3 regions of the Bacillus sp. JJ1122 genome follow, and region 2 is predicted to be linked to each of the others. Evidence: riboswitches for the same ligand, from Rfam matches in the RefSeq annotation. Region 2 holds a riboswitch; each other region holds the start of a gene.
What was found. Region 2 has a riboswitch for S-adenosylmethionine ahead of V7201_RS12775 (sugar ABC transporter substrate-binding protein). Riboswitches for the same ligand answer to the same signal wherever they lie in the genome.
Positions count from the first base shown of each region.

Region 1: linked by a shared signal. The riboswitch ahead of V7201_RS19380 (LLM class flavin-dependent oxidoreductase) and the one ahead of V7201_RS12775 (sugar ABC transporter substrate-binding protein) in region 2 are both predicted to bind S-adenosylmethionine.
Region 3: linked by a shared signal. The riboswitch ahead of V7201_RS00645 (O-acetylhomoserine aminocarboxypropyltransferase/cysteine synthase family protein) and the one ahead of V7201_RS12775 (sugar ABC transporter substrate-binding protein) in region 2 are both predicted to bind S-adenosylmethionine.

Region 1 covers NZ_JBALQL010000036.1:7,164-10,443, forward strand. The annotation lists gene V7201_RS19370 (SRPBCC family protein) at 1-390, opposite strand, end outside; gene V7201_RS19375 (LL-diaminopimelate aminotransferase) at 673-1,848, shown strand; SAM riboswitch class I at 1,938-2,041, shown strand; partial or broken gene V7201_RS19380 (LLM class flavin-dependent oxidoreductase) at 2,181-3,230, shown strand.
Region 2 covers NZ_JBALQL010000022.1:26,854-30,133, reverse strand. The annotation lists gene V7201_RS12780 (sugar ABC transporter ATP-binding protein) at 1-639, opposite strand, end outside; gene V7201_RS12775 (sugar ABC transporter substrate-binding protein) at 847-1,947, opposite strand; SAM riboswitch class I at 2,053-2,159, opposite strand; gene V7201_RS12770 (dynamin family protein) at 2,319-3,280, opposite strand, start outside.
Region 3 covers NZ_JBALQL010000001.1:132,507-135,786, reverse strand. The annotation lists SAM riboswitch class I at 39-152, opposite strand; gene V7201_RS00645 (O-acetylhomoserine aminocarboxypropyltransferase/cysteine synthase family protein) at 271-1,587, opposite strand; SAM riboswitch class I at 1,669-1,771, opposite strand; gene V7201_RS00640 (hypothetical protein) at 1,863-2,216, opposite strand; gene V7201_RS00635 (thioredoxin family protein) at 2,567-2,893, opposite strand; gene V7201_RS00630 (toprim domain-containing protein) at 2,900-3,250, opposite strand.

The DNA.
Region 1 (3,280 bases), on a different contig from region 2:
TTTTAAACAAGTTAGCATATAGACCCAACCTTCTTTTTGCTGGATCATTTTATTTACTATTTCAGGATCATCTGCTATCAAACCAGATTCGATCACTTCAACAATGGTACTCGTATCGTCCATCTCTTTCAGTGTGATTGTAACAATTGTTTCTTGATTTTCTGCTCCCCATGAAAACACGATTTTCTTATTTTCTTCGACCTCCAACACATGGACGGAACCTTCTGCATTGTATTCATCATACCTCCAGATTATCGTCTTTCCTGGTTCCATTCTTCCTGTTCCGGATGAAAACCAGAAATTAGCCATCTTTACAGGGTTTACAAATGCTTCATATACCTCATGAGCGGGCTTTGAAATTTTCATTTTTGTAGTAATTTGAGTATCCATAATTATTTTCACTCCTTCTAAATATTTAACATTTTTTTCATTTTACCATTAATATAAGCTTGGAACCTACCATTGCAATAAGATGATCATCGCATGCCTTTTTGAAAACCTATTAAAAGAGTGGCATGGGCAGAGGACTTTATTAAGTCAAAAATTCAGAAGAATAAAAAAAGATTCTGGAACTGTAAATGTGAGACTGTTATAATCGAATTTATATTTTAAAAAATTAGAATTCTCAAAGAACAGCAACATGACGCAAATTCACAGTAAAGGGGAATGTCCATGAATCTCTACGGATCAGAAAAAATTAGAAAAATGACTTCCAGCATCTTTCAGGAGGTGGTAGATCGAAAGCAGGCTGCTGTTTTGAAAGGGAAAGATGTGATCGATCTTAGCATCGGGAGCCCGGATTTCCCGCCACCCTCATTTGTAGTTGATACCCTGGTTGAATATTCGAAGGATCCTGGAAGATACGGGTATACATTGAAAGGGATCAGTGAATTCAATGAGGCAGTTAAGTATTTTTATCAGCAGCGTTATGGTGTTGAACTGGATGATAAAAATGAAGTCCTGCAGCTTATGGGTTCTCAGGATGGACTTGCTCATCTTGCCACAGCGATCATTGATCCAGGTGATTATGTACTTGTGCCGGATCCCGGGTACCCAATCTATGAAGCTAGTGTAACGATTGCTGGCGGGCTCATCCATCCAATGCCACTGCTTGAAGAGAATAAATTTCTCCCTAAACTTAATGAAATTCCAGAAAACGTTTTACATAAGACGAAAATGATGGTTTTAAGCTACCCGGGAAATCCTGTTACTGCGCTTGCTGACCATAGCTTTTTCGAAGAGGTTATCCAGTTTGCCAAGCTGCATAATATCCTGGTTGTGCATGATTTTGCATATTCTGAGCTTATCTATGATGGAAACCCGCAAATCAGTTTCATGTCAGTGCCTGGTGCTAAGGAAGTGGGTGTAGAGTTCAATTCGCTCTCGAAAACGTTTAATATGGCAGGCTGCCGAATTGGCTATGTGGTAGGCAATCCACAAGTCATTGATATCTTGGCTTCTTTTAAATCACATATCGACTATGGGATCTTTTATCCGATCCAGATGGCAGCAGTTGCTGCCTTGACTTCTGATTATTCGTTTCTGCAGGACCAGGTAAGGCAATATGAAGCTCGTAGGGATGCCTTAGTTTCCGGATTAAGAAATAGCGGGTGGCAGGTCGCTAATTCCCCAGCAACGATGTTTGTCTGGGCGAAAATACCTGCCGGATGGAAATCCCGTGATTTTGCTTTCGAATTGATTGAACAGGAAGGAATTGCAGTCGTCCCTGGTGACGCTTTCGGCAAACAAGGCGAGGGCTATGTTCGTATCGCGATGGTACAGCCTCCGGAGAGACTGACAGAAGCAGCAGAGCGTGTGAACCGGTTTATGCTTGAGCACTCCTTATAATATTGTAAAATATTTCGGTATACGAATTGACTTTTATTTAAATTTAGAATATTATCACTTTATTGAACTAAAATTTAATACATATTGTCTTCTTATCAAGAGAGGTGGAGGGAAAGGCCCTGCGAAACCTCGGCAACAGGTTCATTAGAACACTGTGCCAATTCCTGCGAACTTTTTGTTCGAAAGATAAGGAGAGAGTTTTTAACAGCTCTCTTCTTAGTGAAGGGAGCTTTTGTTTTTGAGAGACTTTGTTAAGTCTCTATCTTTTTAAAATAATACCAACTTAACAGGTTGGTAAAGTCGAGATTAAATGAGCATAGGAGAGATTAGGAATGAAGTATGGATTTTGGCTGCCAATTTTTGGCGGATGGTTAAGGAATGTTGAAGACGAAAAGATGCCACCGACTTTTGAATATGCTAAGACGGTGATCAAATCAGCAGAGCAATTGGGTTATTCTACATCATTAATCGCTGAGCTGTACTTAAATGATATTAAAGGACCCGAGCATGATTCACTTGAAGCCTGGACAACAGCTGCCGCACTTGCTTCTGTTACGGAAAAAAAGAAATTATGGCTGCTGTCCGTCCTGGCTTTCACAATCCGGCTATCACTGCAAAGATGGCCGCAAATATAGACCAGATTAGCAACGGACGTTTCACTCTGAATGTCGTTTCTGCCTGGTGGGAAGAAGAAGCACGCCAGTACGGAGGTATTTTCACCGAGCATGATGAGAGATATGAAAGGACCACGGAATTCATCGATGTTTTAAAGGGACTTTGGAGCGGATACAGTTTTTCGTATGAGGGAAAATTTTATCAACTGAAAGATACACAGCTATTTCCAAAACCGGTTCAGCGTCCCAATCCGATTTTAGTACGCGGGCGGAGAAAGCGAGAAGGGAAAACAGACGATTGTTGAGAAATGCGATGCTTATGTGATGCATGGAGGTACGGTTGAGGAAATTCAGCGGAAAATTACCGATATGAAAATTCGCAGAGCTGCTACGGGGAATGCAGAACTGTCAGAGTTCGGAATGGCGGCCTATGTCATTTGCCGGGATACCGAGGAAGAAGCGCTGGGTGAATTGGAGCGAATCACATATGTGAAGGAATCGAGCGCCTACGCAGGATTTAAGGATTTCACGAGCAAATCTCAGCTCGAACAACAGATCCAGCTTCAGGATTATTCCGTTTCCAATCGTGGTTTGCGACCAAACTTGGTGGGCACACCAGAGCAGATTGCAGAACGAATTTTACAGTATGAAGAGGCTGGACTAGGATTGCTTCTTCTCCAATTCTCACCTCAGTTAGAGGAAATGGAGCGTTTCGCGAAAGATGTCATGCCCCTCGTCGAAGAGAAAAGAGAACGATTGACAGTTTGATAAAATCTAGATTTATTGTATCTGTCTGAATGTAAAAGCATTTCGTTTTT
Region 2 (3,280 bases):
ACACAGTTCAAAAATTTCCGGCATCCTATGGGATATAAACACTATTCCGACACCTCTTTTCGCGAGGTCACGGACAATCCTGAACAGTTGCCCCGTTTCTGAATGGCTTAAAGGTGCTGTCGGCTCATCCAAAATTAAAAAGGTACAGTTGCTGGAAATTGCCCTGGCAATCAGCACGATCTGCTTTTCTGCAAGAGTCAGCTCGCCGGCCAGTTTTTTCACAGGAATATGAAGATTCATGCCGGATAGGATTTCTTCCGCCTGTTTATAAAGAAGCTTCCACTTGATCCAATGCTTATTTTCCATGCTCTGTACAGTCTGGTTCAGCATAATGTTTTCAGCCACGGTCAGCGAAGGGATGATTGCCGTATCAACCTCCTGGTACACAGTTTGGATTCCATGCAGTTGAGCATCGCCGGGCACACGGATATCTAATTTCACTCCATCAAATAAAATCTCGCCTGAATAATGATCATAAGCTCCGGATAGTACTTTCATCAAAGTGGATTTACCGGCTCCGTTTGCGCCGATTAAAGCATGGATTTCCCCTGTTTCTGCGGTAAAGTCCACATGATCTAGAGCCCGCACACCTGGAAAATCAATTGTAATGCTTTTCATCTCAAGTTTCTTCGCAGTCATCCGGATTCATCCTCCCCTATTAATCTGTAAAGCAGACACTCTAAAAATGAGAGTGTCTGCTGGAGATGGTTATATTGTATAAATTTTTTCACTTTCTCTTCGTTCATTTCCAGTTTGCCAATAAAATAATATGCTTGTTTATAAGTATGAACTGATGGACGTGCAGTCAATTTTCATTAAAACTTACTATACTTTTGCAAAAACAGCTTATTTTTTGTAGTGTTCCTTTAATTTCTTCATCCAATCTTCTTCGAAGGCATCTGATTGTCCCCAGCCTGTGATGATATCTGCAAGATTGACCATGTTGACCGCCTCTTTTGACTCCTGCAGTTTTTCCTGTGAGATCAGGGCTGCTTCAAGGTCATAAGTCGGAGGTGTCTCTTCCCCAGCCAGCTTTTTCGCCAGGATTCTCATATTTACTGCGCCAATTAATTTAGGATCTACTGCTGCAGTATATTTCCATGAACTTTCTTCTCCCTGGATTTCCTGAAGGTCAGCGTTGGAAACGTCGATTCCATAGATTTTGATTTCATCCCGGCCAGCTTCCTTGATCGCACGGGCAGCACCAATCGCGAATGCATCCCAAGTTGCAAAAATCGCGTCGATTTCACCTTTAGGGTGTTTATTCAGCATCGCCGCTACTGCGTTTTGAGTTTGGACACTTGTATTGGCAGCTGCCACTCCGAATCTCTCAACCTCTTTAATTCCAGGATTAGCCTTCAATGTTTCCTGATAAACTTTATTTCTTCTCACCATTGGCGGGAAACCATCCACCCAAAGGTATACAATATTGGCTTCACCATTTTGTTCTTTTACAAGCTGATCAAGAGCAAGTTTTGCAAGTGCTTCATCATCCTGGGAAGTAAGAGTGACTCCTTTAACCTTGCTAATGTCAGCATTCGAGTCAAATGTAACAACACTCTTCCCCTTTTCAACAAGCTTTTTGATATCATCCACTGTCGCTGCGTCATCTCCGTGTGAAATGAGGAAGCCATCATAATCCTGCTGTAGCGCCTGGTTGACTGCATCATGGAATTTTGCCGTGTCGCCATTTGCAGTGAATACGTCGACCTTGAAGCCAAGGGCTTCTCCCTCCGCTTTAGCCCCTGCTAAATACTGAGCCGTATGATCATCGCCGCCAATCTTGCGGATGACCTTGATTTTCACTTCTTCACCTTTGGCAAAGCGATCAGGAACGCCTTCAACAGGTCCGCTTGCCGTCTTTGTTTCCCCGCCGCCGCAGCCTGTCAGCAAAAGTGCTGCCGCAACCGCTGTTAAAAATACCTTTTTCAAACCATTTCTTTTCATGTCTTTTCCCCCTTTATGAATGATTTGCATTTTTCCAACCATATAAAAAAACCTCCCTAGAAAAGAGAGGTTTCATCAACGTAAAAGAACAGACGGATTCTTCCTCTCTTATCTTTCAAAACATAAAATGTTTTGCAGGATTTAGCACCAATTCCATATGGAACGGTTGCCGGGCGTCACAGGGCCAGTCCCTCTGCCACTCTTGATAAGAGAATTTCTTTATTAAGTTAACGGAGCAAATCAATAAACTTACTTTAATCTCCTATACTCATATTGTCAATATTATTTCGAAAATTTAATTTTATTCGTTTAACCTCTCTGACTGGATAAAAAAAAGAAAGATCCCCAAACAGGAATCTTCCTTTTACCAGTTACTCTCTTCTGCCAGCTGCCGTCATCCATTCATATTGACGCAGTTTTACTTCATACAGCGTTAATGGATCGCGGTACAACTCAGGGTTCACTCTCATTTTTTCAAGCTCATTTTTGCCATATTCAATTTCTGTACGTGCCTCTTCAACAGCTTGCTCAAGAGCAATGAACGGCTGTTTAAAGAATAAATTCACATCGCGTTCAATCGACTTTTCGAAAATCTCGAATTGCTGAAGAAACTTGTTTGCAATCGAAACGGCGATTTCATAGTAATCTTCGGTTTCAAGATAAGTTTTATAACGGTTGTACAGCATCGTATTATTTTGCGGCAGCACTCCAAGAAGCTTACCGGCACTCTTTAAAAAGAACTGCTGAGGAGTCGATCTGTGCATGATATTGACCTTTTCATAATGGAAACCATTAGTCATCCGGTCAGCATCACGCCGCCAGTCATCAAGCACTCTAAAATCACATTCGAGCTTTATCCGTTCATCTCCATACATCGCATTGAAACCTTCAGCCATTTCGTTCAGATACGACTGGCTATGGTCGAATTCGTCTTTTGAAAATTGTACCCAGCCTTCTAGAGCTTCATGGAACTTAGGGAGCACCGTGTTATCCAGATAATCCTGGATTCGTATATTCATTTCTTTATCAATTTCATCATGAAGCCTTCCAAAATCACTCTCTTCCGTCACTAAATCCGTACAGCCGCGAAGCAGTTCTGGAATTTTCTCGATGATTTCAGCACGAGTGTCGTCCTTAATTTTTCGGAACGATTTTTGGATTGAGCGTGATTTTTCCTCTTCAATATCTCCCAGCTGATTGATGGCTCCATTAAGTTTACCGACCATTTCTTCGTTCCAGCTGATAGATTCCATATGGTTATTTTCGATTTCGATACGCTTATCAAGCAAATAAGTAATCGCCCTTCTGACAAAGAATTGCAATTTCGACGTAC
Region 3 (3,280 bases), on a different contig from region 2:
TAATGAGCAGAAAGGCATAATTGTAGGCTGTATCCTTTCTCTCATCTACCAAAGCAAAACGCTTTGAGTGAATTGGCACCATTTCAATAAGCAAGCTTATTGACGGTTGCCGGGTTTCATAGGGCACTTCCCTCCACCTCTCTTGATAAGAGCACGCTATTCATTTTTTTAATCGGTTTTAAGTTACGAGTGTGATTTTATCACGGAATAAAAAAGGGTGTCAATAAAATTATTCTCAAATATCAAATGGAATGTACTGGAAAATACGTTTTATACTTTTGCTGCAGCAGATGGAACACCCGTCGCTTTTTCGATCGCCTGCTCCAAATCTTCTAAGATATCGTCAATGTTTTCAATGCCGACCGATAGTCTGATCAAGTCCTCGGGTACGCCGGCTGCCTTAAGTCCTTCGGCATCAAGCTGTTGATGTGTTGTGCTTGCCGGATGGATAATCAGGCTTTTCGCATCTCCCACGTTGGCAACATGCGACCATAATTTGACTGAATTGATCAGCTTGGCTCCAGCGTCCCTTCCTCCTTCGATGCCGAAAACGACAACTGCCCCGGCACCCTTAGGAAGATATTGATCGGCAAGCTTTTTATCAGGATGGGCATCATGGCCCGGATAAGCAACCCAGGTGACGGCTGGATGTGACTCAAGGAATTCGACGACCTTCAAGGTATTCGCCACATGTTCCTTCATCCTGACATGCAAGGTTTCAATTCCGAGATTGAATTGGAAAGCACTCTGAGCGCTGATTGATGGCCCCAAGTCTCGAAGGAGCTGCACTCGTGCTTTTACAATAAAAGCGGCAGCACCGATTGCTTCGCTGTAGACCAAGTCATGATAGCTAGAATCTGGCTCATTAAATCCAGGGAATTTAGCTGATTTCCAGTCAAAATTTCCGCCGTCAACGATGATACCTCCTAGAACTGTCCCATTTCCAAGAAGCCATTTTGTAGCTGAGTGGACGACAATATCTGCTCCATGCTCGATTGGCCGGCATAAATATGGAGTGGCGAACGTATTGTCAATGATCAGTGGAACTCCTGCCTCATGGGCAATGTCCGCTACTTCAGCAATATCTAAAACCCGAAGGCTTGGGTTTCCAATCGTCTCAGCAAAAACAGCCTTTGTTTTCGGCGTGATCGCTTTTCTGAAATTCTCAGTGTTCTCAGGATCGACAAAATGAACCTTAATCCCATACTTGGGCAAAGTGACGGCAAAAAGATTATAAGTTCCTCCATAGAGATTGGAAGCCGCCACTATTTCATCCCCAGCCTGAGCAATATTCAAGATGGACATTGTAATTGCTGCCATTCCGCTGGAGACTGCCAGCGCGCCGATGCCACCCTCAAGCAAGGCAACTTTTTCCTCGAGAGCCGTTACTGTCGGGTTATGGATCCTGGAATAGATATAGCCCGACTCTTTAAGTGCAAAAAGATCAGCCGCATGGCCTGTATTTTCAAATTGAAAAGCATTGCTAGAATAGATTGGCAACGCTCTGGCCCCTGTAACCGAATCTGGAGATTGCCCTCCATGTACTCCTAACGTTTCAATTTTGTAGTTTCGCTGTTTTTCCACCATTTCCATCTCTCCATTCGATTAATTTTAGGAAAGAAGATACGAAAAAACCCTCTTCCTAAGAAGAGGGTCGTATATCGTCTCTCCTTATCTTTTCAGAGCCATAACTCTGATGGAATTAGCACCGTGTTTACTAACCGGTTGCCGGGCTTCATTGGGCCAGTCCCTCCGCCTCTCTTGATAAGAATATTAAGTTTTAAATTTTTTCTCAAAATGGTCTTGCAAGTTAACGTGATAATATCATGCAGTAGACTGCCGGTCAAATATTTTTTAATTTTTCAGATAAAAACTTTTAGAGGCATCGGCCTGGCTAGGTAAAAGATTGATTCAAGCACCAGTATCGTCCTAAATGGGCATACAAGATTAAAATAGCCTATGTTAATGCCTTCACGCAGCTTTATGTTCCCATCAAGCAAATGAAGTAAAAGATCTTCCCTTCCAGAAAGTTTCGCATATTGAAAAGCTGGAAATGCACGATCTCTGCTGAATTCAACCTTGTTCTTTTTGAACGATAAATAATAAGTTTGCTTTTCTGCTTCAATCGTGAGACATAAATCCAGATTATTAACTAATAGCATAATATGATTTTTCTTCTGAATTTCATTCATAAAGCTTTCGATTCTTTCTTCCATCCCTTCAGCCCCCTGTTATTACATATTCCTTGTGTTACGGAAAAACCCTGTAATAACCCTTCGACAAATATTACGGGGCCCCTCAATAAATAGGTTCACAGGGGTAAGAACGTCGATTGATGCTGCATCCCAGCAAATAATTGATACCTGATTCTTGCTTTTGTGCGAACTCAGCTAAAAAAAGACAATGCCTAGGTGGAATTTCGGCATTGTCCATCATTTCCCGAGAAATATGTCTAAACATCCTGCAATGTAGTTAAGTTCCTTTAACGATTCTTGAATTCATCAGTGACATAAGAAATTTTTCATGCCCAGGTAAATATCGAAGCCTTCTAAGCAAAAAAAACGGCTTAGCCGTTTGTTTGTACATTCTCTAGTGTTTTCAATTTTTCATATAAATAAGGGACGGATTGAAAGGCATATATTTTCTCCTGAATCTCTCCCTCGTTTAAGACAATCAGGCATGGAACGCTTTCGATTTCGAATATCTCGGCCATTGCCGGCAAGTAATTCAAATCTGCTTTGCCGCCAGAAATATCAGGCAGCAATTGTTCTATAACGGTAAGCATTTTTCCTGCTACCTGGCAAGTTCCGCACATAGGCGTATAAAAATACAGGAAACCTGTCTGCTTTTCCTTTAAAAAAGCTTCCATCTCTTCCTTAGTCCACTCTTTCATCTACAGTCATCCTTTTTCTAAATACTCTGCATGAACGTCGATATTTGCTCCAATCAAAACTGTAGCCAGATGGTACTCTGGTGCAGTGGCCACTTCCCTGTACATTTTATCAATGTACAAATGACTCGCTTCTGGAAACTCCCGTTTAAATTGCTTTCGAAGCTTCTCCCCGGAAGCATCCGCATCCACAAGAATATATACATCCTTATCAAAAAGTGAATCAATCAGCTCATCAAGCTTAGACACACCAATCGTTCCATTTGTACAAATAATTTCTACCGGTTCTTTTAGCACGGTCTGTACCTTTCTTTTGTCTGACGAGCCCTCCACTATGATCACCTTGTGATTTTCGTCCATCGCCATAACCACCTATGCACCAGAAAATAA